Regions from separate parts of the Arthrobacter sp. JSM 101049 genome, predicted to be linked through region 2. Evidence: predicted binding sites of a transcription regulator. Region 2 holds the regulator's gene; the other holds the start of a gene.

Region 1 (15,779 bases), on a different contig from region 2:
GGCTGACCTTCCCAAGGCCCGGATAGTGCTTCATGACCGGGTGCACCCCGGCGGCCTCCATGCCGGCGGCAAAGGCCGAGGCCCCCGCGGCCGCGCTCGCGGCGGTGTGCCCGTACTCGCGGCCGAAGGCGCCGATCGGGGCGTTGGCCGTGCCGATCGAGGCCGGGACGGTATCGGCGACGGGGGCGAGGTTGACGTTGATCCCGGTCGCGGCGAGCTCCTTCCCCCAACCGGCGGCCCGGCGCTGCAGGACGTCCGGATCCCACGAGCCCTGGGTGATGCCTGCCGGGATCCGCGTGTAGCCCGGGCCCTTGAGGACCTGGACCTGGCCGCCTTCCTGGTCGGTGGAGATGAACTGCCCGACGCCGCCGGTGGTTTTCTCCGAGACGACGGATTCGATCTCCTCCACGGCGGCGGCGGTGGCGTCGAGGCCTGCCGAACTGCGGCCCTTGAGGAAGATGTTTCCCACGTGCTCCCGCTTCAGGATGGCCAGCCCGGAGGCGCCGGCACCGGTCGCCGGCACCCCCATCATCAGGACCTGGCCCACCCGCTGTTCCAGCGTCAGCCCCTCGAGGCGCTCCCGGGCCGCGGCCTGCACCGGATCCGCCACATCCTCCGAGGACGACGGCGATGCCGGGGCCGCTGGGCCGGTGGCACTTCCGGTGGGGTTGCCACTTCCGGTCGGGTTGCCGCTGCCGGAGGTTCCGGAAGATGAGGTGCCCGACGCCGGGGAACCGGGTTCCGGCGTCGTGCAGGCTGCCAGGGGCAGGACCGCGCAGATCAGCACGGCGGTGGCGGCATTCCTCAGGCGCTGTCCCATGTGGGCCCTTTCGGCTCGCTCCGGTGGACGCCGTGGTCGCGCCCCGGTGGCGGTTCGGTCGGTGCTTCGGTCGGTGCTTCGGTCGGTGCCAAGTCTAGTTCCGGTCCGGCCCCGTCCCGCCCATGCGGGCCAGCCGCGCGCCGAGGTCCTTCAGCGCCGGGGCCAGTTCCGGCGGGTCCAGCACGGTGGCCACGTGGCCGAGCAGCGCCACATGGAGGGCGACGAACTCCAGCGAGTTGCCCCCGGCGGTCAGGATGCAGGCGTCGTCCCCGTCGGCCTCCACGGCGGCCACGCTGGCGGGGATCTGCGAGCGGACGGTCCCGGCCGGTGCCGCGATCCGGATGCGCGCGACGTGGGCGTAGGGGTTCTGCGAGATGGCGGCCTGCACGAACCCGGCGGCATCGGGGGCCGCGCGGCGGGCGAACCGGAAACCGGTGGCGTGCACGGCGTCGATCCGGTCCAGCCGGAACGTGCGCCAGTCCTCGCGGACCAGGTCGTAGGCCATCAGGTACCACCGCCGCCCGGCGGAGACCAGGCGGTAGGGCTCGACACGTCGTTCGGCCGTGGGAGCGTCCGGTCCCGCCGGGGTGTAGGCGAAGGTGACCTGTTCGGGGGTGCGGATGGCGTGGGCCAGGGCCAGCAGCCGGGAGGAGGGGACGATGTCGTCGCCGCCCCGGGTGCCGTCGAGCGAGACCGTGGAGCCGGCCACGGCGTCCACCGAGGCCCGCAACCGGGCCGGCAGCATCTGGTCCAGCTTCGACAGGGCCCGCAGCGCCGCCTCGCCGACTCCGGCCACTGACCCGCCGGCGGCCAGACGCAGGCTCACCGCCACGGCGACCGCCTCGCCGTCGTCCAGCAGCAGCGGCGGCAGGGCACGGCCGGCTCCGAGCTGGTACCCGCCGCCCACCCCTTGGGTCGCCCGGATCGGGTAGCCGAGCCGGCGCAGGCGCTCGACGTCGCGGCGGATCGAGCGCGTGGTCACCCCGAGTTCGGCGGCCAGTTCGCTGCCGGTCCACACCGGACGCGACTGCAGCAGGTTCAACAGGCCCAGAACCCGTCCGATCGTCTCGTCCATGCGGCCAGCATCGCACAGGTAGCGGACAGTTCCTGTCCTATAGAGGTTGGAGACTGGACGCATGGACACCACCACAGACCCCACGGAAGCAGTCCCCGCCCCCGGCTGGACGCACCAACTGGCCGAACAGCTCTCCTGGCACTGGGAGAACCAGTTGCGGCCCCGGCTCGAGGGCCTCACCGACGACGAGTACCTCTGGGAACCGGTTCCCGGCTGCTGGACCGTCAGGCCCCGCGGCCAGGCCGGGCCCGATCTGCCCGGCGCCGTCACCGCCGGCGGCGGCGACCACGTCATCGACTTCGCCTTCCCGGAGCCGACGCCGCCGCCGGTCACCACGATCGCGTGGCGCCTGGCTCACGTGGTGGTCGGGGTGTTGGGTGCCCGCAACGCCAGCCACTTCGGCGGACCGGCAGATTCCTACGAGTCCCACGGTTACGCGGGCACCGCGGCCGGTGCCCTCGCCCAGCTCGACGACGCCCACGACCGCTGGATCGCCGGGGTCCGCTCCCTCGACGCTGCCGCGCTCGCCCGGCCCTGCGGCCCGGCGGAAGGCCCGTTCGCCCACCTGCCGATGGCCACCCTGGTCCTGCACATCCACCGGGAGGTGATCCACCACGGCGCCGAGATGGCGCTGCTGCGCGACCTGTACCTGCACCGCAATCTGCCCCGCCACCCGCACGACGACGACTGACCGACGCGCACGCCCCCACCCACCCCCTGTCGAAAGGACACACCATGCCCGCCATGCCCGGCCCCGTTGCCGACGAGAAGACCTCTCTGCTGGCCTACCTGGACCAGCAGGGCCAGAACCTGCGCACCGTCGCCTTCGGGCTCACCGACGACCAGGCCCGGTCGACCCCCACCGTTTCCTCGATGTCCATCGGCGCGCTGATCAAGCACGTCACGGCCTGCGAGGCGAGCTGGGTGGAGCGCATCGCCGCCGCACCCGGCCGCCCGGCATCCGATGCCGTCCCGTTCGAGGAGGCCGTGGCGCTCTATGCCGGACAGTGGACCATGACCGGGGAGGAGACCCTGACCGGGCTGCTCGCCGCCCTCGACGACCAGCAGGCCACCACCCGGGACGTCGTCGCCGCGGCCGACCTGGACACCGCGGTGCCGGTGCCGCGCAGCGCCCCGTGGTTCCCGCGGGACATCGAGGCCTGGTCGGTCCGCTGGGTGCTCGGGCACCTGATCGAGGAGGAGGCCCGCCATGCCGGGCATGCAGACATCCTGCGCGAATCCCTCGACGGGGCCACCTGGTTCGAGCTCATGGCCGCGGCCGACGGGCTGCCGGAGACCGCCTGGCTGAAGCCGTGGTCGCCCGCGGCGGCCCCGCGGTAGGGACCCGCAGGGCCGCACGTTGATTACACGTTGGCCAGGACCGCGACCACCATCAGCGCGGACAGGCCCAGGAACGGCAGGCACAGCACGGCGTTGAGCACCCGGTGCTCGCTGATGATGGCGACGAACTCACGCAGGAACGCGCTGGGGACGTAGTAGCGGGCGGTGGGAGAGCCCACCACCTGGGCATCGACGTCGTACTTGCGGGCCAGCAGCGCGGCGCGCAGCACATGGTAGTTGTTCGTGACCACCAGCTGCGCGCCGGGCCGGCCCGCCTCCTCCTGCACGGCCCGGGAAAAGCGCAGGTTCTCCCGTGTCGTGCGGGCCCGGTTCTCCGGCACGACGTCGCCGGCCGGGATCCCGGCCCGGCGGAGGTATTCGGCCATGCCCTCGCCCTCGGGGCGGCTCTCGTCGGCACCCTGCCCGCCCGAGGGGATCAGCAGCGGCTTGGGCTCGGGCGCGTCCCGGTACAGCTCCACCGCCTTGTCCAGCCGGCTGGCCAGCAGCGGCGGCACCGTCCCGCCGATGAGCCGCGAGCCCAGGATGGTGATCGCCGCCGGGGCGACGTCGTGCTCCATCCGCCCGTAGGCGATGGCGTAGGCCAGGAAGATGACGAAGACGACCCCGAGGTAGCTGCACAGGAAGAACAGCAGGAACGCCAATCCGATGGCCAGCGGGTTCAGCGAGACGACCAGGTACAGCGCGATCACCGGCAGGGCGAGGATCGCGGCCCCCAGCAGCAGGGTCAGCAGGTTGCCCGGCCGGCGGCCCTCGCTGCGCAGCATGGTGATCCCGTTGGCGATGAGGAACCCCGCCAGCACCAGCACCGCCAGCGGCGCCAATGCCAGGACGGCCAACCAGAGGTACTCCAGCGGAGGGAACCACTGGATGAGGATCTGCAACGCTCCCCCGACGCCGAACCAGATCGCGGCGACCAGCACCACGCCGTTGCGCAGCATCCTCCGGTCCTTGCGGCGCAGCCAGAGGTAGAGAACGGCGAGCAGGGCGGCCAGGATCAGTGAGGTCACGCTTCCAGCCTACGCAACCGCCCCACCCCGCCTGGGGCACGGGCAACGCAGCTGGCGCACCCGCATAGAATGGGCCCGTGCTGCAGACCGCCGGCCCCGGGCCCACCATCGAGTCGCTCTACTACTACCCCATCAAGGGGCTGAGCCCGCAGCGGCTGGACGCGGCCACCCTGGCCTCCGGGCACGGCATCGCGCACGACCGCAAATACGCTCTCGCCCGCGCGGACGGCCGCTACGTCCCCGGCGCCCGGCAGGACCTGGGCAAGCGCGAGTTCCATGTCCTGATGCGCGAACCGGCATTGGCCGGGGTGCGCAGCGAGTACTTCCCGGACATCGATACCGTGGAGCTGCGCTCCATCGCGGGCATCTCCACCGCCCTTCCCGGCGCAGGGCACGACGGCGGTGCCGGGCACGACGGCGGCCCCCTCCTGCGCGCGGACCTGTCCACCGCTGCGGGCCGGGCCTCGTTCACCGCGTGCATCGCCACCTTGCTGGGGCTGCCCGCGGACAGGCAGCCGGTCTTCGCCGAGGAGCCCGGACGCCGCTTCCCGGACCTGCTGCGCAGCGACGACCCCGCGGACATGCAGGCCGTCTCGATCATCAACCTGGCCTCGGTGCGCGAGTTGGCCCGTGCCGCCGGGATGGAGGTCGATCCGCTGCGCTTCCGCGCCAACATCTACCTCGACGGACTCGAGCCCTTCGCCGAACGCGACTGGCTCGGCAGCGAGTTGGCGGCCGGAGGTGTCCGGCTGGACGTGTTCAAGGAGATCGCCCGGTGCGCGGCCACCGAGGTCGGCCTCGATTCGGCGCGGCGCGACCTGCCGGTCCTGACGACGCTCCACGAGGCCTTCGGCCACACCAACATGGGCGTCTACGCGCACGTGCGTAGCGGCGGCACCCTGGTTCCGGGCACCGCCGTCGTCCTGGAGTAGATCGATAGGCCCGCACTGCTTCCGGGATCCGCAGGGCCTCGCGGGATGGATCCCGGGGACTGCTTGTGGTCGCCGCCCGGACGGCCCATGATCGGTCACATGGACAACAAGGAACGGACCCGGAAGATCATGGACGCCCTGGCGCGCGCCGGGGACCGGAGGCCGTTACTCGACGCGATGGCCGTGGACGTCACCTGGCGGTGGATGGGCGTGGACAGGTGGTCCAGGACCTTCGAGGGCAAGGGCAGCGTGCTGAACGAATTGTTCGGCGGAGTCGATGCAACCCTGGCCGATGCGTCCAGGGGCCACATCCACCGGATCTTGGCCGACGGAGACCAGGTGGTGGTGGAACATGTCGGGCGCAGCCGGACACCTGACGGCCACCCGTACAACAACAACTACTGCTGGGTCCTCACGTTTACCGGCGACCTCATCACGGAGGTCCGAGAGTACATGGACACCCAGCTCGTCAACGACACCTTCGGCGCCGATCCGTCTGACAGTCCGCACGATGCGCCGGGACGATAGCCGCCGCGGGCTCCCCGGACCGTCCTGCCGGCTCCGCTGACGGCGACAGCTGACTGCGACAGCGCCCCGATCCCGCCGGCCATGGCTTCCCGGGGCCGTCGCCACTAGCATCGGGGACAACGCAGCAACCGAGCCCGGACGGAGTCGCACCATGGCCGAGATCCCCACAGAATCCCTGCGCACCGGCGCCTACATCGACGGAAGGTTCCGCCCCGCTGCCGACGGGGCGACCTTCGAGTCCCTCGCCCCGGCCACCGGGCGGAAGATCACCGACGTCGCGGCCTGCGGTGCCGAGGACGTCGACACCGCGGTGGCCAGTGCCCGCGCCGCCTTCGAGGCGGGGACGTGGAGCCAGACCAATCCGGCAGAGCGCAAGGCCGTGCTGCTGCGCCTGGCCGACCTCATCGAGGCGGCCACCGACGAGCTCGCCCTGCTCGAATCGGTCGACGCCGGACGGCCGATCGCCAACTGCCACGAATTCGATATACCGGACACGATCGGCACCATCCGCTGGTACGCCGAGGCCGTGGACAAGGTCTTCGGCAAGGTCTCGCCCACCGGCTCCGGGGAGCTCGGGCTGATCGTGCGCGAACCGATCGGCGTGGTCGGCGCCGTGCTGCCGTGGAACTTCCCGGCGGCCATGCTCGCGTGGAAGATGGCGCCCGCGCTGGCCGCCGGCAACTCCCTGGTGGTCAAGCCGCCGGAGCTCGCCTCCCTGTCCACATTGCGGATTGCCGAACTGGCCACCGAGGCCGGGGTGCCCGACGGCGTCTTCAACGTCATCCCGGGCCTGGGGCACATTGCCGGACGGGCGCTGGGGCTGCACCCGGACGTCGACATGATCACGTTCACCGGGTCCACCGAGATCGGTCGCGAATTCCTGCGCTACTCGGCGGACAGCAACCTGAAGAACATCGCCCTGGAGTGCGGGGGCAAGTCCCCGCAGATCGTGCTGGCCGACAATGCCGACCGGCTCCCCGAGGTCGCGGAGGACCTGGCGGAGGCGGCGTTCTGGGCCTCCGGGCAGAACTGCTCCGCCGGTTCGCGGATCCTGGTCCACGAGTCGATCCGCTCCGACTTCGTCGACGAACTCGCCCGGCAGGCGACGGTCCGCACCGTCGGCGACCCGTCCTCGCCGGAAACCGTCACCGGGCCGCTGATCGAGGCCTCGGCGCTGGAGCGGGTGCTCGGCTACGTCGACGGCGCACGGTCCGCAGGCGCCCGGATCGTCACCGGCGGCGAGGCCCTGTTCGCCGAGACCGGCGGCTGGTACATCGCACCGACCGTGATCGACGACGTTGCCCCGGACCTGCCGATCGCCCGCGAGGAGGTGTTCGGCCCGGTGGTCGCCGTCATCGGGTTCGACGACGAGGCCGAGGCGCTGCGGATGGCCAACGACACCGAGTACGGGCTGGCGGCGACCATCTGGTCGCGCGACATCGACCGGGCCGTGCGGCTGGCCCGTGGCGTGCGGGCCGGGACGGTGGCGATCAACGGCTACAGCGAGGGCAACATCACCACGCCGTTCGGCGGCTACCGGACCTCGGGCTTCGGCGGACGCGACAACGGGCTCGAGGCCCTGGAACAGTACACGCAGCTCAAGACGATCTGGCTGACCATCAGGTAGCGAGGACGACCAGCAGGGCCAGGAGGCCCAGCACGAAGACCGCCCCTGCGGTGAAGAACACGGCTGCGGCATCGGCGGCGAACCGGCCGGCGGCGATCCCCTGCGCCCGCGTGTGGTAGCGGCGCCGCTGGGTGGTGTAGATCGCCAGCGCCCCGCCGGCGGCGAGGACCACCAGCAGCAGGATGGGCAACCCGTAGTGCGGCATCCACCGCAGGAAGACGGCGCTGACCACGAAGAGCGAGAGCGTCGTCCGGCCCCAGGACATCACGGTGCGCTCGGGCTGCAGGCCGGGGTCGTCGTGGGCGCGGGTCAGCGGTGCGGACATGTCCGATTCAGCCCGCCACCGCGATGACGATGACGATCACCGCGGCGGCCAGCGCGCCGCCCAACCCCAGCACGGGCACGATCGCCGGGAACGGCAGCGGCCGGTGGTGGCGCATGCTCGTCTCGACGCGCAGCCACCGGAAGACGGCACCGGCGCTGATGAGCAGGCCGATGCAGATGACCATGATGGAGATGGCCTTGCGCAGGTCCGGCGGGAACGCGTCGAACGCGAAGGCCTCCAGGGCGATGCCCCCGGCCAGGAAGGCCAGCGAGGTGCGGATCCAGGCGAGGAACGTCCGCTCGTTGGCGAGCGTGAACCGCGGATCCGGCTCGTCGCCGCCGGGCAGGACCCGTCGGGCCAGCCATCCGCGTGCCGCTGGATCGTCTGCTTCGGCCACTGTCGTCCTTCCGTTCGTCCTTGCCGACGTCTGGCCGTCGCCGGCGATTCGTCGTTGCCAACAGCCTACCGACAGGCCTGCCGGGGACCGTGGTTCGTGTCACGGCCGCCGTGCTGGAATAAACCAGCGTCCCCGACGTTAACTTGAGTGACATTCGCTCAACTACATACTTGAGCGCAAGGCACTCAAGTTCCATTTGGAGGATCACTTGCCAACGTTCTTCGGACCATACGGGTCGGGCAACGGCTCATTTGATGACTTCCTGGCCCGCTACCTGCAGGGCCAGCGGGCCGCGCAGGCGGGCCGCCCGATCGACATCACCCGGCTGCTCAGCCGCCGCACGCACGAGCTGCTCGCGCAGACCGCCGGCTTTGCCGCCGAGCACGGCCATGCCGAACTCGACGCCCTGCACCTGCTGCGCGTCATGCTCGACCAGGAGGGCCCTGCTGCCCAGCTCAAGGCCGCGGGCATCGACGTCGCGGCGATCATCCGCGATGCCGAGCAGCGCCTGCCGCAGTCGTCCAGCCGGTACGACGGCGGTGCCCCCTCCCTGACGGCCTCCGCCCAGCGTGCCCTGCTGGACGCCCGCCAGGTCGCCCGCGCCTTCGGCTCCACCTACATCGACCCGGAGCACCTGTTCGTCGCCTTCGTGCTCAACCAGGACTCCCCCGCCGGCCAGGTGCTGGCCGTCTCGGGCGTCACCCCCGAATCCCTGCAGCACATCGGCGCCGCCGCCCAGCAGGCAACCGCCCCCGGCGCAAACGGGTCGCCCACCGCGGGCCAGCCGGCTTCCGGTTCGGAAACCCCGATGCTGGAGACCTACGGCACCGACCTGACCGCCCTGGCCTCCGAGGGCAAGCTCGACCCGGTCATCGGCCGGCAGGAGGAGATCGAGCAGACCATCGAGATCCTGGCCCGCCGCACCAAGAACAACCCGGTGCTGATCGGCGAGGCCGGCGTCGGCAAGACCGCCGTCGTCGAGGGCCTGGCCCAGGCAGTCGTGGCCGACGAGGTCCCGGCCCAGCTGCACGGCAAGCGCGTGATCTCCCTGGACCTGCCGGGCATGCTCGCGGGAACCCGCTACCGCGGTGACTTCGAGGAGCGCCTGACCAAGACCATGGACGAGATCGCCGCCCACGAGGGCGAGTTCATCGTCTTCGTCGACGAGCTGCACACCGTCGTCGGCGCCGGGGGTTCCGGCGAAGGCGGGGGCATGGACGCCGGCAACATCCTCAAGCCGCGGCTGGCCCGTGGCGAGCTGCGGCTGATCGGCGCCACCACGCTCGGCGAATACCGCACCATCGAGAAGGACCCGGCCCTCGAGCGCCGCTTCCAGCCGGTGACCGTCGGCGAGCCCTCCCAGGAGGACGCCGTCAAGATCCTGGCCGGCCTGCAGGGCCGCTACGCCGAGCACCACGGCGTGGCCTACACCGACGCGGCCCTGCGTGCCGCCGTCGAGCTCTCGGCCCGCTACCTGACCGACCGGTTCCTGCCGGACAAGGCCATCGACCTGATCGACCAGGCCGGCGCCCGGCTGAGCCTGCGCCGCGGCCCGAAGGTGGACACCGAGGCCCTCCGCACCGAGCTGGCGGAGCTGGAGTCACGCAAGAACGACGCCGTCACCTCCGAACGCTTCGAGGACGCCGGACGCCTGCGCGACGAGATCCGCGAACTCACCGGCCGGCTTGAGGCCGCGACTTCCGCGGCACCGACCCCGGAGGCCGGCGGCAGCAACACAGTGGACGAGGAGCAGATCGCCCAGATCATCTCCCGCGCCACCGGCATCCCGGCCTCGCGGCTGACCGAGGGCGACCGCGCCCGGCTGGCCAAGCTGGAGGACGAGTTGCACGCCCGGGTGATCGGGCAGGACGACGCCGTCTCGGTGATCGCCAAGTCGGTCCGGCGCAACCGCACCGGCATGGGCGACGCCGGCCGGCCCGTGGGCAGCTTCCTGTTCCTCGGCCCGACGGGCGTGGGCAAGACGGAGCTGGCCAAGGCACTGGCCGAATCACTGTTCGGCAACGAGGAGGCCATGCTGCGCTTCGACATGAGCGAGTTCGGCGAGCGCCACACCGTCTCGCGGCTGGTCGGTGCCCCTCCGGGGTACGTCGGCTACGGCGAGGCCGGGCAGCTGACCGAGCGCGTGCGCCGCAACCCGTACTCGGTGGTGCTGCTCGACGAGGTCGAGAAGGCGCACCCGGACGTGTTCAACCTGCTCCTGCAGGTCCTGGACGACGGGCGGCTGACCGACGGGCAGGGCCGCACGGTCGACTTCCGCAACACGGTGGTCATCATGACCAGCAACCTGGGCTCGGAGTTCCTGGCCAGCAAGACCGGGGCCATGGGCTTCACCCCGCAGTCCGGGGACGCCAACGGATTCGGATCGGAGAAGGCACTGCGCGACCGCGTCATGGGCCGGCTGCGCGAGACGATGCGGCCGGAGTTCCTGAACCGGATCGACGAGATCGTGCTCTTCCGCAAGCTGGAGAAGGCCGAGCTGCGCCGGATCGTCGGGCTGCAGCTGCGCGCCACCGAGACCCGGCTGGCGGCCCAGGGGATCACGTTCACGGCCGAGGACAGCGCGGTGGACTGGATCGCCGAGCACGGCTACGAACCCGAGTACGGCGCCCGTCCGCTGCGCCGGGTGATCCAGCGCGAGGTCGACGACGCCATCGCCGACCTTCTGGTCACCGGAGAAGTGCACGACGGCGGATCCGTCACGGTGGCTGCCGAGGGCGACCGGCTGCTGGTCACCGGCTCCGCCGGGCACGCGGCGCTGGCCGCGTAGCCGCCGGACGGCGAACGCCCCCGGAACCTGTTCTCCAGGTCCCGGGGGCGTTCGCATTCAGGCGGAATCGGTTCAGGCGGAATCCGTTCAGGCCGGGAACTGGGCGTTCGGGATGTCCGGGTTCCCGTCGTCGTCCTTGTCCCCGTAGGCCTTTTCGGCCAAGTCATCGGCCACATCCTCGTCGCCCTGGACGGGAATGGACTCGGCATCGATCTCGGTGACGTCGTCGTTGTCGTTCTCGGCGGCGACGTGCTCGGAGAGCGGGGCGTCCGTTTCCTCTGGGCGGTCCGCGTCGTCCCGGTCGTTTGCTGGGGTGGTCATCGCACGCTCCTTCGGTTCGATGGTGGGTGGCACCAAGGGTGCCGCCCCGGCCTGTCAGGCCTGCAGCCAGCTTATGCCGCGCGCTGGCCGCTACCCAAGGGATTCCGCGGCGGGGCGGGAGGCCTCGTGGTCGGGTCCTCCGCCGCCCATTGCGTCTTGGCCATTATGCGCGCGCCTGGACACCGGCATGCAGGTCGACTAGTCCAGTTCGTCCGGGTCGGCTCCCCCGCGGCCGATCCCCGCGTAGACGCCGGGCCGTGCCGAGCGCAGCCAGTAGGCGGCGGCGACCCCGGCAACACCGGGCACCACGATGATCGCCGGCAGGAGCCAGCTGAGCACCCCGGGTTCGGCCAGGCCGATGAGCACGTCGAAGTTGGCCACGATCATGCCGAACAGCACGGTCAGCGCCACCCCGGCGAGCAGCGGGGCAACCGTCGTCGTCCAGGGTCCGTTGCCCGAGGGTGTACGGCGGAAGAAGCCGATGACCGCGAAGGAGGTCAGCGCCATGAGCAGCACCAGCCCGAAGGCGCCCATGTTGGTCAGCCAGGTGAACAGCGTCAGGACCGGGAACAGGGCCCCGTATTCGTGCCCGGTGCCGGCGACCGCGAAGACGATGATCACGGCCAGCGCCAGCACCGATTGCACCAGCGATCCGGCCACGGGTGCCTGCGAGCGCCGCGAGACCCGGGACAGGGCCGCCGGCAGGACGTTTTCGCGTCCGAGCGCGAAGACGTAGCGGGAAACGACGTTGTGGAAGGCGACGAGCGCGGCGAGCAGGCTGGTGATGAACAGCAGGTTTGCCACGTCCACGAACCAGGTGGCGGCGTGCTCTGCCAGGAATACGAACATCAGGTCGGGCCCGAATTCGCCGGAGCGGGCGATGACCAGGCTGTCGCCTTCGGCCACGGCCATGGCCCAGGCGGAGAAGGCGTAGAAGACGGCGATCACGACGACGGCGATATAGGTCGCCCGGCGCGCGGTGGTGCGCGGGTCCTTGGTCTCCTCGTTGTAGATGGCCCCGGATTCGAAGCCCATGAATGCGGCGATGCTGAACGCCAGAGCGGCCCCGACGCCGGTGGCGAACAGGGCCGAGGGTTCCAGCGAGGCGCTGCTGACGCCCTCGGGGGCGGCACCGAAGGCGAAGATGTCGTAGACGATGACCACGAGGAACTCCAGGGCCACCAGGATGCCCAGCACCTTGGCGGAGAGGTCGACCTTGTTGATGCCCAGGATGCCCACCAGGAGCCAGCCGCCCAGCGAGCAGACCCACCAGGGGATCTCGAGCCCGGCCAGGTTCGCCAGGAACGACGAGAGGGCGAACCCGAAGAGCCCGTTGATCCCGATCTGCATGGCGTTGTAGGCCATCAGCGCCACCCAGGCGGAGCCGACGCCGGCCGGCTTGCCCAGCCCGCGGGAGATGTAGGCGTAGAAGGCGCCGGCGTTGTGGACGTGGCGGCTCATGGCCAGGTAGCCGACCGCGAAGAGGACCAGCACGGCGCCCAGGACCACGAAGGACAGCGGAATGCCCAGCAGGCCGCTGACGGCGTAGTTGCTGGTGACGCCGCCGGCGACGACGGTCAGCGGGGCGGATGCGGCGATGATCATGAAGACCAGCGCGGGAATGCCCAGCCGACGCTGGCCGAGGGACCCCTGCGCCGCGGCTGCGGGCCGGACCTCTGGGGGGACGCTGTGGGTTGCCATGGTTCCTCCTGTTGACGGGTGCCTGGTCATGACGGATCCGGCACTGCTTCCCACTGTGCCCTGCGCCACAGCCGATGAGTTTGGCTTTGCGTGTCGGCCCCTTGTTCGCGGGCGCAGCACCTCCGCCCGGTACCGTGGATCCGTGAACTCTGAAGCCAGCCCCACCATCCACGTCAGCGCCGTCGTCCTGCGCAACCCCGCAGGGGAGGTGCTGACCGTGCGCAAGACCGGGACGGACCGGTTCATGTTCCCCGGCGGCAAGCCCGAACCGGGCGAATCGACGGCCGCGGCCGCCCTGCGCGAATGCACCGAGGAGATCGGGGCCGAGCTCGATCCTGCGGGCCTGCGGGAACTCGGCGTCTTCCGCTGCCGCGCTGCCAACGAACCGGGCCACGATCTGGTGGCGACGGTCTTCGAACACCCGGCGCGCATCGAGCCGGTTCCCGGTGCGGAGATCGACGCCGTCCGGTGGCAGGACCCGGCGGCCCGCCAGCGGCCAGGCGACCTGGCTCCGCTGCTGGCCGACCACGTGCTGCCGGCCCTCGCGGCTCGGGCCCCGCGGATGCCGGGCAACATCGTGGTCTTCACCGGTTCCAAGACCGGCGACGGGGAGGTTTACCGGCAGGCTGCCGCACGTCTAGGGGCGGGTCTGGCACGACGCGGCCTGGGGGTCGTCTACGGCGGCGGCCATGTGGGCCTGATGGGCCAGGTCGCCGACGCCGCCCTGGAGGCAGGCGGCCAGGTCTCCGGCGTCATCACCCAGGCACTGGTCGACGGCGAGACGGCCCACCGGGGGCTGACCCGGCTGGAGATCGTCAACACGATGCACGAGCGCAAGGAACGCATGGCCGCGCTCGGGGACGCGTTCGTCGCCCTGCCCGGCGGCGCCGGAACGCTGGAGGAGTTCTTCGAGGCGTGGACGTGGCAGCATCTGGGCATCCACGCCAAGCCGGTCGCCCTGTTCAACGTCGACGGGTTCTGGGACCCGCTGCTGGCCATGATCGACCAGATGGTCGAGCGCCGGTTCCTCGCTTCCACCTACCGGGACGCGCTGATCACCAGCAGCGACCCGGACGACCTGCTCGAGCGCATGGCCTCCTGGACGGCCCCAGAGCGGAAGTGGAAGAAGTAGGCTCCGCCGCAGCTGGCGCCGACCACCGGAGCGGCCTCGACGATCAGGCGGCTGAGCGCAGGGAGCTCGGCGCATAGCCGAACTCGGCGCGGAAGACCCGACTGAAATGCGCGGCATCGGGCAGCCCGCTGCGCGCCCCGATGATCCCGACTGGCAGGTGCGCCAGCAACGGGTCGAGAAGTTCGCGGTGTGCGTGCTCCAGCCGCCGATGCCGGATCCAGGCGGCCACGGTCGTGCCCGTGGGCTCGAACAGCTTGTGCAGGGTCCGGGCGGACATGAAGTGGGCGGCAGCGATGCCGGCCGGCCCGAGTGCCGGGTCGGCGAGGTGCCGGTCGATGTGGTCCTTGATCCGGCCCAGCTGCAGGGCCTGTTCGAAGCCGACGCTCCGTGGTCCGCTGGACACCTCCGCGGCCAGCACGGTCGCGAGCAGGTCGACGGCGTTGCGGGCCAGCCGGTAGCCGATGCCCGCACCGGCGGTGGGCAGGACATCGCCGATGCGGGCGATGCAGGGCACCACGGCGCTGGCCACGGGGTCATCGGCGCCGAGCCGCTGGGCCGTGAGCACCGAGAGGTCCAGGTCGTCGAGGCCAAGCAGGCGCTTGGGGAACATGAGCACGAGCGTGGAGAAGTCCTCGTGGAAGCTCAGCGTATAGGGCCGTTGCGTGTCGTAGATGGCCAGGTCCCCGGGCGAGAGGACGGCCTCGCGTCCGTCCTGGACGAGGATGCCGCGTCCGGCCAGCTGCAAGCTGACCTTGTAGTATCCGGGCTCGTCCCCGCGGATCAGGGCCGGGGTGCGCCGGACGCGGTGTGCCATGGCGTCGACCTCGACGACCGCGAGGTCGTGCAGCTCATGGCCGGAAACCTGGCCTGCAAACGGACCGGGGCCGACCGGATCGGCCTCCAGCGGGACGAAGGACTCCGACACGATCTCCCGCCAGCGCGCGAAATCCTCCGCGCGCTGGGTCGCCGGGTGTGCTGGCGCGACCGTCATGATGCTCCTGTTGCTCGGTGATGGCTGTCACATTGCTGTCAAGATACGCTCGTCGGGCCTAAAAGTCACTATTTTTCTCCGAGTGTGGAAAAACGGATCACGCAGACAGCAGCGTCAACTGGACGTCGAGCTGGCGCCGCAGCTGGGCGGGCGCGGCGTTCGCGGGATCCAGCGTCGCGGTCACCTGCGCTCCGAGCAGATAGGTGAGCAGGGCCTCGACGATTGGGGCGATGGCGACATCCGCCCGCACCTCGCCGGCCTGCCGTGCGTCCTGGAGCCAGCCGGTCATCCAGTCGCGCCAGACGGCCATGGACCGGTCGTTCAACCCGGCCTTCACCGGATCGTGGATGGCCACATGCCAGAACGGCAACACGATGCGGGCCTCGTCGATGCGGGTGGCATCCAGCGGCAGGACTTCGCAGCAGAAGGCCCGCAGCGCGGCCAGCCCGCCAAGCCCCGCGGCGGCCGTGCGGACGCGTTCGTTGGTCCGGGCGAAGACGTACTCGAAGGTGGCCCGGACCAGCGCATCCTTGGTCGGGAAGTACGGCTTCAGCGCGCCGTTGGCGAACCCCGCCTCCTCGGCGACCTCGCGCATGGTGGCCCGTTCCAGACCGAGCCGCGCGATGATCCGCCACGTCGCCTCGACCAGCTCGATCCGCCGTCGGTCGTGGTCGACGATCTTTGGCACCCGGGTCCACCTTCCACTCACCCCCGCCAGCCGAAGGTCTTGCCACCAGCCTATGCGACCCGTATTCTCTACAGTCATAGAAAAA
Region 2 (15,779 bases):
CGTGAAGTCGGCGATCTGCGCGTCCGACAGGGTGACATCGCCGTCGGGGTTCACGGCATCGGGATCCACGACGACGCGCTCGAGGTACCCGGGATTGGCCGCGGCTAGGCGGTGGTCCAGGCCGGGCCGTGATTCCACGAAACCACAGTTGAGGCACTTCACCTCGTCCAGATCGCCATGCAGGGTCACCACATCCGGTGATCCGGCACGACGGTGCAGTCCGTCCACGTTCTGCGTGACCACGCCGTGGATGGCGCCGGTGCCTTGCAGCGCGGCCACCAGCTGGTGCCCCTCGTTCGGTTCCGCGATGGCCATGCGCCGCCAGCCGACGAAGCTGCGCGCCCAATACCGTTGCCGGGCGGCGGGATCATGCTTGAATTCCTGATAGGTCATCGGCCGATGGGACCGCAACGAGCCGCGGGGCCCGCGGTAGTCGGGGATCCCCGAATCGGTGGAGATGCCCGCCCCGGTCAACGCGAGGACGGATCCCCGCGCGAGCATGGCGGCGATGCCGTCCCGGGCCGTAACGGGGTCCTGGGGTGGCGCCGTTTCGGCCACGATGCGCTCGATGGAACGGATGGCCGCCCGGTGGGCGTTGGCGATGGGGAGATCCATGTCATCCTCGTTTCCGGGCACGATAAAAAGCGCGGGCGGCCCTTGGGGGTCGCCCGGCGCCTCGGCACCGCTTCGGGTGGAAATCATCGCCCCCGCGCCATCGTGGCGCGGTGGTCAGCCTAGTCGGCGGGATTCGCCGTCGTCGTCATCACTGGAATACCGATCCCCATAGTCCGCGTAGTCCGCGTCGCTGGAGTCTTCGGCAGGTGAGGACGTCCGGGTGGCATGGCTACGCCCACCACCCAGCTCCTGTTGCAGGGCAGACAAGTCGGTGGCCGGGGAATAGTACTTGATATCCCTGGCCTGCCGTGTCGCTTTTGCCTTCTGACGGCCGCGCCCCATGGCGTGACCCCCTTTTTCGCTAGATCCGGAGGTGGTCCCTCAATCCAAGAGGAAGGCCCCGGAGAATGTGGCTGTTTCTTTCGTATTCCAAGGTTAACATGTTTCGACCCCCGACGCCGTCTCTGCAGGGCCCGATGCGGCCGCTAGAGTGGGTGTCACTACCCACATCGCCGCACTGACCCCGAATGGAGCGACCGTGCAGGAGCACAGCGAACGGCGACCGCCGTCCTACCAGCCTCCACGCCCGGCCCAGACGCAGAATGCGCACCGCTTCGGGATCGCCCCGATCTGGCTGGCGATCGGGGCCATCGGGATCATCCTGATCCTGGTCTTCGGCATCACCCGCCTGATCCAAGCCACGCGACCGGACCCCGCTGCGGTGGCTCCCGTGCCGCGGAATCCCTCGCCCGGCATCGACGGGATCATCGCCGAGGGGGCTCCCCCGACACAGTTCGAGGTCGGCGACTGCCTGGCCGAGTTCACCTCACCGCTCGAACCGGCGACGATCGTCACCTGTTCGACCCCGCACACGGCGCAGCTGATCGGCCTCGAGACACTCGACGACGTGCCCTACCCCGGGGATCCACGGGTGACCTCGAAGGCCGAAGAGGCCTGCCGGGCCATCACCCTGGACCCCGGGACCGCGCTGCAGGGCGCGTGGAACTACGCGTTCAGCCGCCCCTCGGCGGGAACGTGGGAGGCCGGGGACCGCACCGTCGCCTGCTTCCTGGCCCTGGAGGAGGGCACGACGACGACCTCGCTCCTGCCGACTTCCCACGCCTAACCTCAGCCGGACTGGGCCGGTGTTCCGCTCCGTGTCACCGACAACCCGCCCTCGTCGGCCTGGACATCTACCTCGACGGTGTCCCCGTCGGCGATTGCGCCGGAGAGCACGGCCCGTGCGAGCCGGTCGCCGATCTCGCGTTGGACCAGCCGGCGCAGCGGCCGGGCCCCGTAGGCGGGATCGTAGCCGGTCAGGGCCAGCCACTCGCGGGCGGCGTCGCTGACCTGCAGGGTCAGCCGGCGGTCGGAGAGCCGGCGGGCCAGCGCGGCGACTTGGATCTCCACGATGTGGCCGAGTTCGTCGAGCGAGAGCGCGTCAAAGAGGATGACGTCGTCGAGCCGGTTCAGGAACTCCGGCTTGAACGAGGCGTTGACCACGTTCATCACCGCTTCCTTCTTCGCGGCCTCCTCCAGCGAGGGATCGACCAGGAACTGGGACCCCAGGTTGGAGGTCAGGACCAGGATGACGTTGCGGAAGTCCACAGTGCGTCCCTGCCCGTCGGTCAGCCGGCCGTCGTCGAGGACCTGTAGCAGGATGTCGAAGACCTCGGGGTGTGCCTTCTCCACCTCGTCGAGCAGGACGACCGAATACGGGCGACGGCGCACGGCCTCGGTCAGCTGTCCGCCTTCCTCGTAGCCGACGTACCCGGGAGGGGCGCCGACGAGCCGGGCCACGGAATGCTTCTCCGCGTATTCGGACATGTCGATGCGCACCATGGCGCGTTCGTCGTCGAACAGGAAGTCGGCCAGGGCCTTGGCCAGCTCGGTCTTGCCGACACCGGTCGGCCCCAGGAACAGGAACGATCCCGTGGGCCGGTCAGGGTCGGAGATCCCGGCCCGGGACCGGCGCACCGCATCCGAGACGGCCGTCACGGCCGCCTGCTGCCCGATCAACCGGGCGCCGAGCCGCGATTCCATCTCGAGCAGCTTCTGGCTCTCGCCCTGGAGCATGCGGCCGGCCGGGATGCCCGTCCAGGCCGAGATCACCTCGGCGATGTCGTCGGCCGTGACCTCCTCGGAGACCATCGACTCGCGCTGGCCGTCCCCTTCCGCCTCCGCCGCCTGGGCGTTGTCGAGCTGGCGCTGGAGTTGGGGGATCTCCCCGTAGAGCAGCCGCGAGGCCTTCTCCAGGTCGCCGTCGCGTTGCAGGCGCTCGGCACGGGAGCGCAGCTCATCAAGCTGGACCTTGAGATCGCCCACGCGGTTCAGGCCCGCCTTTTCGGCCTCCCACCGGGCATTGAGGGCATCGAGCCGTTCCCGGCGGTCGGCCATGTCGGCCTGCAGCGCCTCGAGCCGGTCGCGGGAGGCGGGGTCGTTTTCGCCCTTGAGCGCGAGCTCCTCCATGGTCATCCGGTCCACGACGCGGCGCAGCTCGTCGATCTCCTCGGGTGCCGAGTCGATCTCCATGCGCAGCCGGGAGGCGGCCTCGTCGACGAGGTCGATGGCCTTGTCCGGCAGCTGCCGGCCCGAGATGTAGCGGTTCGAGAGGGTGGCCGCGGCCACGAGGGCCGAGTCGGCGATCTCGACCTTGTGGTGTGCCTCGTAGCGTTCCTTGAGCCCGCGCAGGATCCCGATGGTGTCCTCCACGCTCGGCTCCCCGACGTACACCTGGGCGAAGCGCCGTTCCAGGGCCGGGTCCTTCTCGATGTCCTGCCGGTATTCGTCCAGCGTCGTGGCACCGATGAGGCGCAATTCGCCGCGGGCCAGCATGGGCTTGAGCATGTTGCCCGCGTCCATGGCCCCCTCGGACGCCCCTGCGCCCACCACGGTGTGGATCTCGTCGATGAACGTGACGATCTGCCCGTCGGAGTTGCGGATCTCCTCGAGCACGGCCTTGAGGCGTTCCTCGAACTCGCCGCGGTATTTCGCCCCGGCGATCATCGACCCCAAGTCCAGGGCGATCAGGGTCTTGCCCCGCAGCGACTCGGGGACGTCGCCGGCGACCATCCGCTGGGCCAGGCCCTCGACGACGGCGGTCTTGCCCACGCCGGGATCTCCGATGAGCACCGGGTTGTTCTTGGTGCGGCGGGAGAGGACCTGCACGACGCGCCGGATTTCGGCATCGCGGCCGATCACCGGGTCGAGCTTGCCCGAGCGGGCGATCTCGGTCAGGTCCGTCCCGAACTTCTCCAGCGCCTCGAAGGTGCTCTCGGGGTTCTCGGTGTCCCGCGCGTTGTCCCCGCGCAGTCCTTCCACGGCCGCCTTCAGGGCCTTCTCGGAGGCACCGGCACCGCGCAGGATCTCGCCGGCCTTGCCGGCATCCGCGGCCAGTCCGAGCAGCAGGTGCTCGGCCGAGACCCGGGCGAACCCCAATTCACCGGCGGCCTGGGTGGCGGAATTGATGACCTGCAGGAAGGGCCGGGAGTACTGGGCCTGCGCGACGGTGCTGCCCGACGAAGCCGGGAGCGCGCGGATCGCGTTGCTGGCCGCGACGGAAACGGCGTCGGGGTCGACGCCGGCCTTCTTGAGCAGTTCCACCGCCAGGGACCCGCGGTCGTCCATGAGCGCCTTGAGCAGGTGTGCCGGCTCGACCTGGGCGTTGCCCGCCGTGGAGGCATTCATGCCGGCGGCGGAGAGTGCTTCCTGGCTCTTGGTGGTGAATTTGGTGTCCATGCGGTCCCTTTCCTGGCAGTACTGGCTCGTTCAAACTTGAGTCTACTTCACTCAACTTTGATTCGCGACCTTTTATTCCGGAATGCCCTTTCGGGCCCCTTGCGCCGCGGAGTCACGGTCGCTAACTTAATGAACATGTTCACTGAACGAGTTCAATCGAGGACGGGCCAGCGAGAGGCCACCCGGCAGCGGGTGGTCGGTGCCGCGGCGACGCTCTTTCGGGAGCACGGCTTCTCGGCCACGACCATCCGACAGATTGCCGAGAAGGCAGGGGTCAGCGTCGGCACGGTGATGGCCGCCGGGGACAAGGACTCGTTGTTGGTCTCGACTTTTGACGAGGGGATCGCAGCAGTGCACTCCGGACGTGGGGCATCTGCCGAAGCGGGTTCCCGGCTCACGGCGGAGCAGGCTGCCCGCCGGATCGAGGCACTGGTGCTGCCGTTCCTCGAACTGTTCGAAGCGGACCTGGATCTGGCACGCCATTACGGATCGGTCCTCTTCCGGGGAGGACACGATGCGGCGGCCATGAACGGACTGGCCTCCGCGCTCAAGGCCGAGTTCACGGCGGTCCTCGAGCAGGCGGGCCTGTCGGCGGACGATGCCGCCCAGGCGGCAGAGACCATCCATTTCGCCTACCTGGGCGTGTTGTTCTCCTGGGCCGGCGGTGCCTTCGGCCCTGAAAGCGCCCCCGCCAAAATCCGCGCCGCTGCCCTGTCCGTTGCGGAAAGCGGTCGCTGACATGTCGCTGGTCCCGGATCCCGCCTGGCCGACCCTGGTGTTGGCGGTCGTGATGCTCGCCGACGCAGCGATGTCCGTGCATCCGCCGCGGTTCATCAGGGACTTCCTGGACGGAGTCGCGTTTCCCCGGCACTGGTGGTGGGTCCTGGTGGTGGTGAAGCTGATGGCCGCCGGCGGACTGGCCCTGGGACTGGTTGTCCCAGGCATCGGGCTGGCGGCGAACGCCGGCGTCGTCTGCTACTTCCTCACCGCGGCCGTTGCCCACCTCCGGGCGCGATTCCTCCGGCGGGAATTCTGGCTGAACTGCCTGGGCATGCTCGCCCTGTCGATGCTCGTGCTGGTGGCGTCCTACCTGAGATAGCCGGGAACCAGCCGACGGCCGCAGCCTCCAGCACGGCCAGGTCGATCGTCTTCAGGGGCCTGAACGCCGCAGTGACGCGTTGGACGACCCGGCACCTCGGGATCGGGCCCCGGGGATTGGCCCAGCAGGCGGGAGTCCGGGAAAATCCCCGTGTAGGAGCGGGCTGCTTCGGGGCCACAGCCATCGAACCACAGGCGATTGACGATGTCCTGCAGGGGGAACCTTCCTGGTTCCGGGGCCTGGCCGCCCCGGATCCCGGTTGCCGGGTGGGGCCACCAGGTCCACACGGCGTCGACGGCGGCCCCCCACCACTGGAGACGCCCCGCGCCGCCGGGGACCGGTCAGGCGGCGGGTCCCATGGGCAGGTGCGCTCCCGAGGGGACGATGACCTTGCCCAGGGGCACCAGGGATACCGGGATGAGCTTGAGGTTGGCGATGCCCAGCGGGATGCCGATGATGCTCACGAACATCGGAATTGCGGTCACGACGTGGCCGATGGCGATCCAGAGGCCTGCCACGACAATCCAGATGACGTTGCCGATCGTGGAGAAGAAGCCGGCCCGTCCGCCGCGGTCGACGATGGTCCGCCCGAAGGGCCACAACGCGTAGCTGGCGATGCGGAACGAGGCCAACCCGAAGGGGATGGTCACGATCAGCAGGCAGCACACGATTCCGGCCAACAGGTAGCCCAGGGCCAGCCAGAGGCCGCCGAAGACCAGCCAGATGACGTTCAGGATCAGGTTCACGGGTCCGCTCATGGTTCCAGTCTGCCCCGCGGGGAATCGGACCGCCATCGGGGAAGTCCCTGAAATCCTGCCGACCGGAGCTTAAGTTTTGCTAACGATGCCCGGTGCGGACGCGTTCTGGTACCGGCCGGTAGCCTCCACGCGGGAAGATGGGAGCCATGATCTCCCGGCCGCGTTCCTCCCGCCTGTGCCTCGGGGCCGCATTGGTGGCCGCGGCCCTGGCCGGATGCGCCGTCTCACCGGGAGCGTCCCTTCCCCGCCCCCTCACCGCAGCGGGCACGCCGGCGCCGATCGGTGACGGGACCGGCCTGGCCGCGGCCCCGGGCCTTGGCCTGCTCGAGGGGTCGGGGACGCGCAGCAGGGTCGACGAGCACCACCACATCCATGCCCGTTGGTTCACCCTGGAGGATGAGCCCGCCTTCGGACGGGGCCAGGAGCAGGCGGTGGACCAGGAGATCGCCGCCTTCCGGGCCCTCCGGGAGCGGGATTCCGCGAGCGCCCCGCCGTCGGAATTGAACATCTCCTCGGCCGTGACGGCCCGCTCCGCGCGGATGGTCGGGATCAGGCAAACCGCCTATGCCGTCCGGGATTCCTCCGGTTCTTCGGCCTACCGGACGCTGTGGTACGACCGCGAGGACCGGAACACCCTGGACACGCGGGACCTCTTCGCCTCGGACCGGGACTGGTCGGCGTTCGGCGCCCTGGTTGCCGATGACCTGGCGGTGGATCCCGACGTCTTCCCGGACCGGGCGGCCGATCCGGATCCCGTGCTGCTGGACTCGGTGAACTTCGACGCCGCCGGCAATGCGCTGGTCGAATTCGACGACGGTTCCGTCGCCCCGGCCGCGGCATCACCGGTGGTGGCGCGGGTCGGTTCGGCCGCCCTGCTGCCCTTGCTCAGCGACCGCGGACTCGCCGTGCGCGCGGCGGGAATGGACCCCGCCGGCGCGGCCTCGTCCGCCGGGCCGGCGCAGGAGACGGCCCGGCAGGACGCAGCCGGTCCCCCCGTCGCCGGCACTGTGCCGTCGGCACGCCGGTCCCCGGACTGCGGGCACGTGAAATGCATCGCCCTGACCTTCGAGGACGGTCCCGGCCCCGAGACCGGGCGGCTCCTGTCCATCCTCGAGGAGCACGACGCGCTGGCCACGTTCTTCGTCGTCGGCCCCCAGATCGGCCGCTACGGCGCCGAGCTGCGGCAGGCCGTTGCCGCGGGCCATGAGATCGGCAATCACGGCTGGTCGCACCGCGCGTTGACCTCGATGCCCGCCGAACAGGCACGCCGCGAGCTGGGCCGGACCGACGACGCCATCGCCGCGGCCACCGGTGCGTCCTCCACGCTGATGCGCCCGCCCTATGGCGCGACCAGCCCGGAGGTCAACCGGCTGGCCCACACGCCGGTGGCCCTGTGGGACGTCGATCCGCTGGACTGGGTCCACCACGATCCGGACCTCGTCGTGGATGCGGTCCTGCGCCGGGCCCACCCGGGGGCGATCGTGCTCCTGCACGGCTCTGCCGGCACCGCGGAGTCCCTGCCGCGGATCCTCGCCGGGCTGGGGGGCCGCGGCTACCATTTCGTCACCGTCTCCGAGCTCCTGGCCCCGATGGACCCCGAGGCCCAGGTGGCCTACACCCACGGAGCCGCTGGCAAATAGCGCCGCGACGCACCCGGCCGCTAACGTTGGTCCAATGAGTGATTCCGCAGCGCCCAAGCCCCCGGTCAGCGGCCGGGCCGTCGACGACCTGAGCTACTACCGCACCGATCCGGTGTCCTTCGTCCGCCGCGGCTCCCGCCTGCACGGCAAGCGCAAGGACTCCTGGGACCGGCTGTCCGGCGACTACGTCATCCAGGTCCCGCGGCACCACGCCGACACCTCGGTCCACGCCGGCTTCCGCTTCGACGCCGACGAGGCCTTCGGCCGCACGGCGCCCCTGACCGTGGAGATCGGCACCGGCCTGGGCGAGGCCATTGCGTCGGCCGCCGAGGCCCATCCCGAACGCAATTTCCTGGCCGTGGAGGTCTACCTGCCGGGCCTGGCACAGCTCATGGCCCGGATCGATGCCAAGGGCCTGACCAATGTCCGGGCGGTGCAGGCCAATGCGCCCGAGGTCCTGGACGTCATGCTCGAACCCGGATCCGTCGACGAGCTGTGGATCTTCTTCTCCGACCCCTGGCACAAGACCCGCCACCACAAGCGCCGGCTCATCAAGGAGTCCTTCCTGCCCAAGGCAGCACGGGTCCTGGCCCCGGGCGGGACCTGGCGGCTGGCCACCGACTGGTCCGACTACGCGGAGCAGATGCGCGCCATCCTCGATGCCAGCCCCGATTTCAGCACCTTGCACGCCGGGGAACGCGCCGGCGCTGAGTCGCCGTTGACCCGGGTCCGCCGCGGCGGCCTGGAGGGCCACGAGCCCGACCCCGGCTTCACGGACGAGCTCGGCGGCTGGGCCCCGCGCTACGAGGGCCGGATCCGCACCAGTTTCGAGGGCAAGGCGCTGGCGGCCGGACGGCTGGTCTTCGACCTGGCCTACCGCCGCGAGCCCGAGGCCGGCTGATGGGGGCCGGTCACGGCCGGGACGCGGGCGGCAGGACGGTGGCCGCCTCGGGCCCGAACCGGCGGGAATACCTGTCGAACAGGGCCTGCCAGTCGAGGTCGGCGTCCTCGACGTAGCCGCCCACCGATTCGCGCAAGGCGGCCAGACAGACATGCCAGCCCGCCCCCTCGCGGGCGCCGCGGCCCTGGCTGTCCAGGGAGGCGGCGAACACCAGCCGGGTCCCGGCGTCGTACTGGGTCAGGGCCATCCGCAGCGAGTCGGTGGCCCAGGTGAAGGCGAGCAGCGCCCCGGCCTCGACGTCCACGACGCGGCCCGCCATGGGTTCGCCGTCGGGGTCCGCGCCGACAGTGAAGCGCAGGGGGCGTCCGGTGGTCCACTCCCCCACGATCGTGGCGGGGAACCACTGGCCGAGCCCGTCGCGGCTGGTGATGGCGATCCAGGCGTCCCAGCGGTTCACGGGCAGGTCGATCGTGTAGGTCAGGATCCACCGTTCGCCGCGCCGGCCGAAGTCCGCCAGCGCCATGCTGTCCTCGCTCATGGACACATGCTACGTCCAAGCCGGCGGTGCGCCGATGAGGATCCGGGCGAGGTTGTGCAGCGAGAGCGTGCCGGGGTCGCGGTAGCCGTAGTCGGCATGGGTGGCCCCGGGGAGGTAGCGGGAGGTGTTGTGCCCGGTGACGGCGTGCAGGCCCGATTCCGGATGGCCGTCGACGGCGAAGGGCAGGCCGGCCACCGTGGTGCGCCCGCTGAGCAGGCGGCCGCAGCGGGCCAGCAGGTCGGCCCGGGCGACGGCCTCGAAGCAGTGGCCGGCCGGGACCCCGAGGCCTTCCGGTGCGGTGAGCAGGTGTGTGGGGATGCCGGCCGATCCGGTGGTCGCGAAGGCCTGGATCCGTGGCGGGCGCCTTCCGGGGCGGGCGGGTTCGGTGGCCAGCCGGGCCAGGGCGTGGGCGGCCAGGGTGGCTCCGTAGGAGTGGGCCTCGAGGGCGGTGTGGACGCCGGCGGGCAGGAGGTCCGCGATGCGGCGGATGTCGTGGGTGAGGCGTTCGACGGCGGTGCGCGCGGTGCGGTTGAAGATGGCCCGCAGCAATCCGGGCGCCGGGTAGCCCCGCCAGGCGATGACCGCCGGGGCCGGGGCCCCGGCACGCCGTTGTTCGAGCAGCAGTTCCCCGACCTCGCGGGCGGTTCCCCACATGGCGGTGCCGGGGCGGATGCCGGCCCCGGAGACCTGCCAGGTCAGGTGGCTGGCGGTGTCGGGGTCGCCCAGGACGACCGCAGCCAGCGGCTCGGGCCCGTCGAGGTCCAGGAAGAGCAGCCGCCGCGGCGGGATGGCCCGGTCCATGGAGGTCGGTGCCAGCGCGTGGGCGACGCCGTCGATGGCCGCCTTGCGCGGCTGGTCGAGCGCATCGCGGCGGCGCGTGGCGACCTCGAACCCCCGCTCGGCCCGGGCGATGAGGTCGGCCACGCTGGCCGGGGTCGACGGCACGGCCAGCGTCCTAGTCCTGCGGACGCCAGATGACGACGGCCTGGCTGCGGGCGCGGGGGCGCTCGCCCCGGGAGAGGGTGACCACGTCCCCTGCCCCGGCGCCGGCGGCGAAGACGCGGTGCAGGTCCGAGGCTCGGCGGTTGACTTCCTCGAGCTCCTGGTTGAGCTCGGCCACGCGGGAGCGCAGGGCGGCCACCTGGTTTTCCAGCTCCAGGACCCGGCGGATGCCCTCGAGGGAGACCCCGTCCTTGGAGAGGCGCTGCACCTCGCGCAGCAATTCGACGTCGTGCTTCGAATAGCGGCGCTGCTTGCCGCGCTGCCGGGACGGGGAGACGAGCCCCATCCGGTCGTACTGGCGCAGCGTCTGCGGGTGCATGTCCGCCAGCTCGGCGGCCACGGAGATCACGAAGACCGGGATGAACCGGTCGTTGATGGCCAGTGCCTTGCCCTCCGACATGTGCGTGCCTCCTCGTGGTCTGTCCGTCGTCCGCCGCTGCCCCATCCGGGCCCGTCGGCGCTAGAGTACCGCCTGCGCGGCGATCCCGGCGCGCGGGTCGGCGTCGGTGGTGGCCGCGGCGAAGGCCTTGACGGCTTCCTGCGCCTCGGCGCCGAGCTTCTGGGGCACGACGACGTCGATGGTCACCAGCAGGTCGCCGGTTGCCTTGGACGTCTTCACGCCTCGGCCCTTCAGGCGCAGGGTGCGCCCGGAGGAGGTCCCGGCCGGGACCTTCATCTTCACGGTCTCCCCGGTCAGGGTCGGGACCTCAAGGGTCGCGCCCAGGGCGGCCTCGGCGAAGCCGACGGGCAGGTGGATGCGGATGTTGTTCCCCTCGCGGTGGAAGAAGGCGTGGGGCTTGACCGCTACCTTGACCATCAGGTCCCCGTTGCCGGCCGGGCCGCGCTGGCCCTTGCCGCGCACGCGCACGCTTTGGCCGTCGCGGATGCCCGCGGGGATCCGCACGTCGATGACCTCACCGTCCGGTTCGCGCAGGCCGATGGTGGTGCCGCGGATGGATCCGGCGAAGGAGATCGTGGTCGAGGCGGTGCGGTCGGCCCCCTTCTGCGGGGTCTGCTGGAAGCCGCCGAATCCACCGCCGCCACCGCCGAACAGGTCGGCGAATTCGGGCGGGACCTGGCTGCCCCCGGGGAAGCCGCCGCCGCCGCGGCGCGCGCCACCGGTGTTGAACAGGTTGCCGAAGATGTCGTCGAAGCCGGCTCCGCCGCCGGCCGGTCCCCCGGCGCCTCCTGCGGAGAAGCGGGCACCGGAACCCATGGCGCGGATGGCGTCGTACTGCTCGCGCTCCTCCGGGTCAGACAGCACGGAGTTGGCCTCGGTGATGTCCTTGAACTTCTGCTCGGCGCTGGCGTCGCCCGGGTTGGTGTCCGGGTGGTACTTGCGCGCCAGCTTGCGGTAGGACTTCTTGATGTCGGCGTCGCTGGCATCCTTGGAGACGCCGAGGATGGCGTAGAAATCCTTGTTGACCCAATCCTGACTGGCCATCGGGCGCCTCCTGTTTCTGGTTGGTTCTCGGGCTTAAGGGGTCCCCGGCCGCCCCACGGGGTGGGGCGGCCGGGGAGGGGTGGCGCTATTCGCCGGTGGAAACGACCACCTGGGCTGCGCGGATGACGCGTTCGCCCTTCTGGTAGCCGATGCGCAGGACCTGCGCCACGTGGTCCTCGGGGACCTCGCTGCTGGGCTGCTGCATCAGTGCCTCGTGGATGGTGGGGTCGAAGGCGACCCCGGTCTCCTCGATGCGCGTGAGGCCGTGGCCGGCGAGGATGGCGTCGAACTTCTTCGCCACGGCCGCGAACGGCCCGTCCGCGAGGTCGCCGTGCTGGCGCGCGGCGTCCAGGTCGTCGAGCACCGGCAGCAGGCTGGACAGCACCGACTGCACGGCCAGGTCGCGTACCGCTTCGCGGTCGCGTTCGACGCGCTTGCGGTAGTTGACGTACTCGGCCTGCAGGCGCAGCAGGTCGTTGCGCAGTTCCGCCTCGACGTCGGTCGCCGCGGCGGGCGGCTCCTGCTGGCCGGCCTCGTTGAGGATCTGCTCGGCCTGGGCCAGCGCGTCCTCGGACTCGGCGCCCTCCTGGGCTGCGGTCACGTCCTCCTGCCCTGCGGCAGCGCGCACCTCACCCGTCTCGGGATCGACCTTGCGCTTGTCCGTGAAGCGCACCGGCTCCTCGCCGTGCTCTTCTTCGTTGCCGTGGTGTGGCATCGGAATCGAACCGCCTTACTTCTTCTCGTCGTCTTCGTCGACGACCTCGGCGTCGACGATGTCCTCTTCCGGGGCGTCGGTGCCGGCGGATTCGCCACCGGCTTCCCCGGCTGCGCCGTCGGCCTGGGCCTGGGCGTAGATGGCCTCGCCGAGCTTGGTCTGGGACGCCTGCAGCTTCTCGTAGGCGGCCTTCACCTCGTCGTCGTTGTCCTGGCCTTCGAGGGCCGTCTTGAGGGCGTCGACGTCGGCCTGGACCTCGGTCTTGACCTCCTCGGGCAGCTTGTCCTCGTTGTCCTTGATGAGCTTGTCCACGGAGTACGCGGTCTGCTCGGCGGCGTTGCGGGTCTCGGCGGCCTCACGGCGTGCCTTGTCCTCGGCAGCGTGCTCCTCGGCCTCCTGGACCATGCGCTCGATGTCCTCCTTGGCCAGCGAGGTGCCGCCGGTGATGGTCATCGACTGCTCGGTTCCGGTGCCCTTGTCCTTGGCGGAGACGTGGACGATGCCGTTGGCGTCGATGTCGAAGGTGACCTCGACCTGCGGCACGCCGCGCGGGGCCGGGGCGATGCCGGTCAGCTCGAAGGTGCCCAGCGGCTTGTTGTCGCGGGTGAACTCGCGTTCGCCCTGGAAGACCTGGATCGACACGGACGGCTGGTTGTCGTCCGCCGTGGTGAAGGTCTCGGACCGCTTGGTCGGGATGGCCGTGTTGCGCTCGATGAGCTTGGTCATCACCCCGCCCTTGGTCTCGATGCCCAGCGACAGCGGGGTCACGTCGATCAGCAGGACGTCCTTGCGCTCGCCCTTCAGGACGCCGGCCTGCAGGGCGGCGCCGACGGCGACGACCTCGTCCGGGTTCACGCCCTTGTTGGCTTCCTTGCCGGCCAGTTCCTTGACCAGGTCGGCCACGGCCGGCATGCGGGTGGAGCCGCCGACGAGGATGACGTGGGCGATGTCGGAAACCTTGACGCCGGCTTCCTTGATGACATCGTTGAACGGCTTGCGGGTGCGCTCGAGCAGGTCCTTGGTCAGGTCCTGGAACTTGGCGCGGGAGAGGTGCTCGTCCAGGTGGACGGGGCCGTCGGCGGTGACCGAGAGGTACTGCAGCGAGATGTTGGTGCTGGTCGCGCTGGAGAGTTCCTTCTTGGCCTGCTCGGCTGCTTCCTTCAGGCGCTGCAGGGCGATCTTGTCCTTGGACAGGTCGGCGCCCTTGGACTTGGCCTGGGCCAGCAGCCAGTCGACGATGCGCTGGTCCCAGTCGTCGCCGCCGAGGCGGTTGTCGCCGGCGGTGGAGCGGACCTGGATGGTGGAGAAGTCGTCCTCGTCCTTGCCGACTTCGAGCAGCGAGACGTCGAAGGTGCCGCCACCGAGGTCGAACACGAGGATGAGCTCGTCTTCCTTGCCCTTGTCCAGGCCGTAGGCCAGTGCGGCGGCGGTCGGCTCGTTGACGATGCGCAGCACGTTCAGGCCCGAGATCTCGCCGGCCTCCTTGGTGGCCTGGCGCTCGGCGTCGTTGAAGTAGGCCGGGACGGTGATGACCGCGTCGGTGACCTTTTCGCCCAGGTACGACTCGGCGTCGTGCTTGAGCTTCATCAGGGTCCGCGCGGAGATCTCCTGCGCGGTGTACTTCTTGTCGTCGATCGTGGTGCTCCAGTCGGTGCCCATGTGGCGCTTGACGGAGGCGATCGTCCGGTCGATGTTGTTGACGGCCTGGCGCTTGGCGATTTCGCCGACCAGGACCTCGCCGGACTTGGAGAAGGCCACCACGGACGGCGTGGTGCGCGCGCCTTCGGCGTTGGCGATGACGGTGGGCTCGCCGCCTTCCAGAACGGAGACGACCGAGTTGGTGGTTCCGAGGTCGATACCTACGGCACGGGACATGATGCATCCTTCTTTCCGGTGGGAAATGCTGGGGTTCTCCGCCCAACCCGGGAGGTTGAGCGTTCTGCACTCAAGTCTACTCAGGCTCGTTTTGATGTCAACTCGAACTTGAGTGCAGTGCGCTCAAGTTTGGTTTTTGTCCCAGGGCCCGGGCAGGATCCGGGCACGGAAAAGGCGCCGTTCCCCCCTCTCCGGGAGGGGGAACGGCGCCTCTGGCCGTGGCGGTCCGGGCGTTCGCCGGGACCTGGCTCCGCTAGCCCTTGTGGTTGGACTGCGGGGCGCCGGCCCGCCGGCTGCCGCGGCCCCGGCCGGGGCGTCCTCCGGCACCGAGCGCCTCCTGCGTCTTCGCGCCGATGGCATCGCCGATCGTGTTGCCGCCGCGGTTGCCCGTCGAGGCCGGGCGGGCCGAGGTGTACGAGCGGCCGGTCTCGCCGCGACCCTCGGGACGTGCGCCGGCCTGGCGCTGCCCGGCGCGGCTGCGGCCGCCGGCGGTGCGCTGGCCTGCGGCCGTGCGCTGGCCCCCGGCCCGTCCGCCGGCACGCACGGAACGCTGGGCGCCACCGCGCTCACCGCGCTCGGCAGCAGCGGGACGGCCGGCAGCTGCCGTGCGCGCGGCGGGCTCGGGGCGCTTTCGCCCTCCGCGGCCGCCGCGGGACTCGGTGCCGGTCGCCGGGGACTCGGCGGCAGGGCGGGCGGCGCGGGCATTGCCGCGGCCACCACGCCGGCGGCCCCGTCCGCCCGCGGCGTCCGAATCTGCCAGGGTCTTGGTCCGCTGCGTCGCATGGGCCTGGGGCGCCACGTAGGCGACATGCTCGGCCTTTGCGCCGCGCACGGCGACCACGGCGGCGGCCTGCGGAGTGACCTTCTCGAACGGGACCTTGATGCCGGCGGCGCGCATCAGGGACTTCACGTCGCCCTGCTGGTCGGGGGTGGCGATGGTGACGACCGTGCCGGAGGAACCGGCGCGGGCGGTGCGACCGGAGCGGTGCAGGTAGGCCTTGTGCTCGGAGGGCGGGTCGATGTGCACGACCAGCTCGACGCCGTCGACGTGGACGCCGCGGGCGGCAACGTCCGTGGCCACCAGGACCTGGGCGTCTCCACCCTGGAACGCGGCCAGGTTGCGGTCCCGGGCGTTCTGGCTCAGGTTGCCGTGCAGGTCCACGGCCGGGACACCCGACTTGGACAGCCAGACGGCCATCTTCTTGGCGTGGTGCTTGGTGCGCATGAACATGATGCGACGTCCCGTGCCGGAGGCCAATTCGAGCACCAGTTCCTTCTTGGAATCGGCGTCGACCATGAACACGTGGTGGTCCATGGTGTCCACTGCCGCCTGCGGGGCGTCCACCGAGTGCACGACCGGGTGGTCCAGGTAGCGCTGGACGAGCTTGTCGACGCCGTTGTCCAGGGTGGCGGAGAAAAGCATGTGCTGGATGCCGCGCGGGGTCTGGTCCAGG

What was found. The regulator HspR, encoded in region 2, represses chaperone genes until heat shock. The targets are predictions, from matches to a motif close to AAGTTGAGTCNNNNNGACTCAACTT.
Region 1: the regulator HspR is predicted to act here: its motif matches at 8,214-8,238, upstream of AB8M85_RS10965 (ATP-dependent Clp protease ATP-binding subunit).

The regions. Positions count from the first base shown of each region.
Region 1 is NZ_JBGFFC010000003.1:315,161-330,939, forward strand. Features, by position in the region: gene AB8M85_RS10915 (glycoside hydrolase family 3 N-terminal domain-containing protein) at 1-820, opposite strand, end outside; gene AB8M85_RS10920 (helix-turn-helix transcriptional regulator) at 915-1,895, opposite strand; gene AB8M85_RS10925 (DinB family protein) at 1,957-2,586, shown strand; gene AB8M85_RS10930 (DinB family protein) at 2,631-3,236, shown strand; gene AB8M85_RS10935 (YdcF family protein) at 3,260-4,264, opposite strand; gene AB8M85_RS10940 (MOSC domain-containing protein) at 4,342-5,196, shown strand; gene AB8M85_RS10945 (nuclear transport factor 2 family protein) at 5,296-5,724, shown strand; gene AB8M85_RS10950 (aldehyde dehydrogenase) at 5,876-7,351, shown strand; gene AB8M85_RS10955 (DUF202 domain-containing protein) at 7,344-7,676, opposite strand; gene AB8M85_RS10960 (YidH family protein) at 7,684-8,073, opposite strand; gene AB8M85_RS10965 (ATP-dependent Clp protease ATP-binding subunit) at 8,282-10,861, shown strand; gene AB8M85_RS10970 (hypothetical protein) at 10,949-11,182, opposite strand; gene AB8M85_RS10975 (APC family permease) at 11,381-12,883, opposite strand; gene AB8M85_RS10980 (TIGR00730 family Rossman fold protein) at 13,026-14,015, shown strand; gene AB8M85_RS10985 (helix-turn-helix domain-containing protein) at 14,059-15,006, opposite strand; gene AB8M85_RS10990 (TetR/AcrR family transcriptional regulator) at 15,104-15,694, opposite strand.
Region 2 is NZ_JBGFFC010000001.1:545,747-561,525, forward strand. Features, by position in the region: gene AB8M85_RS02575 (Sir2 family NAD-dependent protein deacetylase) at 1-615, opposite strand, end outside; gene AB8M85_RS02580 (DUF3073 domain-containing protein) at 730-957, opposite strand; gene AB8M85_RS02585 (septum formation family protein) at 1,154-1,741, shown strand; gene clpB (ATP-dependent chaperone ClpB) at 1,744-4,353, opposite strand; gene AB8M85_RS02595 (TetR/AcrR family transcriptional regulator) at 4,489-5,091, shown strand; gene AB8M85_RS02600 (DoxX family protein) at 5,093-5,452, shown strand; gene AB8M85_RS02605 (YccF domain-containing protein) at 5,794-6,210, opposite strand; gene AB8M85_RS02610 (polysaccharide deacetylase family protein) at 6,357-7,850, shown strand; gene trmB (tRNA (guanosine(46)-N7)-methyltransferase TrmB) at 7,885-8,751, shown strand; gene AB8M85_RS02620 (SRPBCC domain-containing protein) at 8,762-9,289, opposite strand; gene AB8M85_RS02625 (alpha/beta hydrolase) at 9,299-10,234, opposite strand; gene AB8M85_RS02630 (heat shock protein transcriptional repressor HspR) at 10,245-10,691, opposite strand; gene AB8M85_RS02635 (DnaJ C-terminal domain-containing protein) at 10,752-11,735, opposite strand; gene grpE (nucleotide exchange factor GrpE) at 11,821-12,450, opposite strand; gene dnaK (molecular chaperone DnaK) at 12,466-14,325, opposite strand; gene AB8M85_RS02650 (DEAD/DEAH box helicase) at 14,579-15,779, opposite strand, start outside.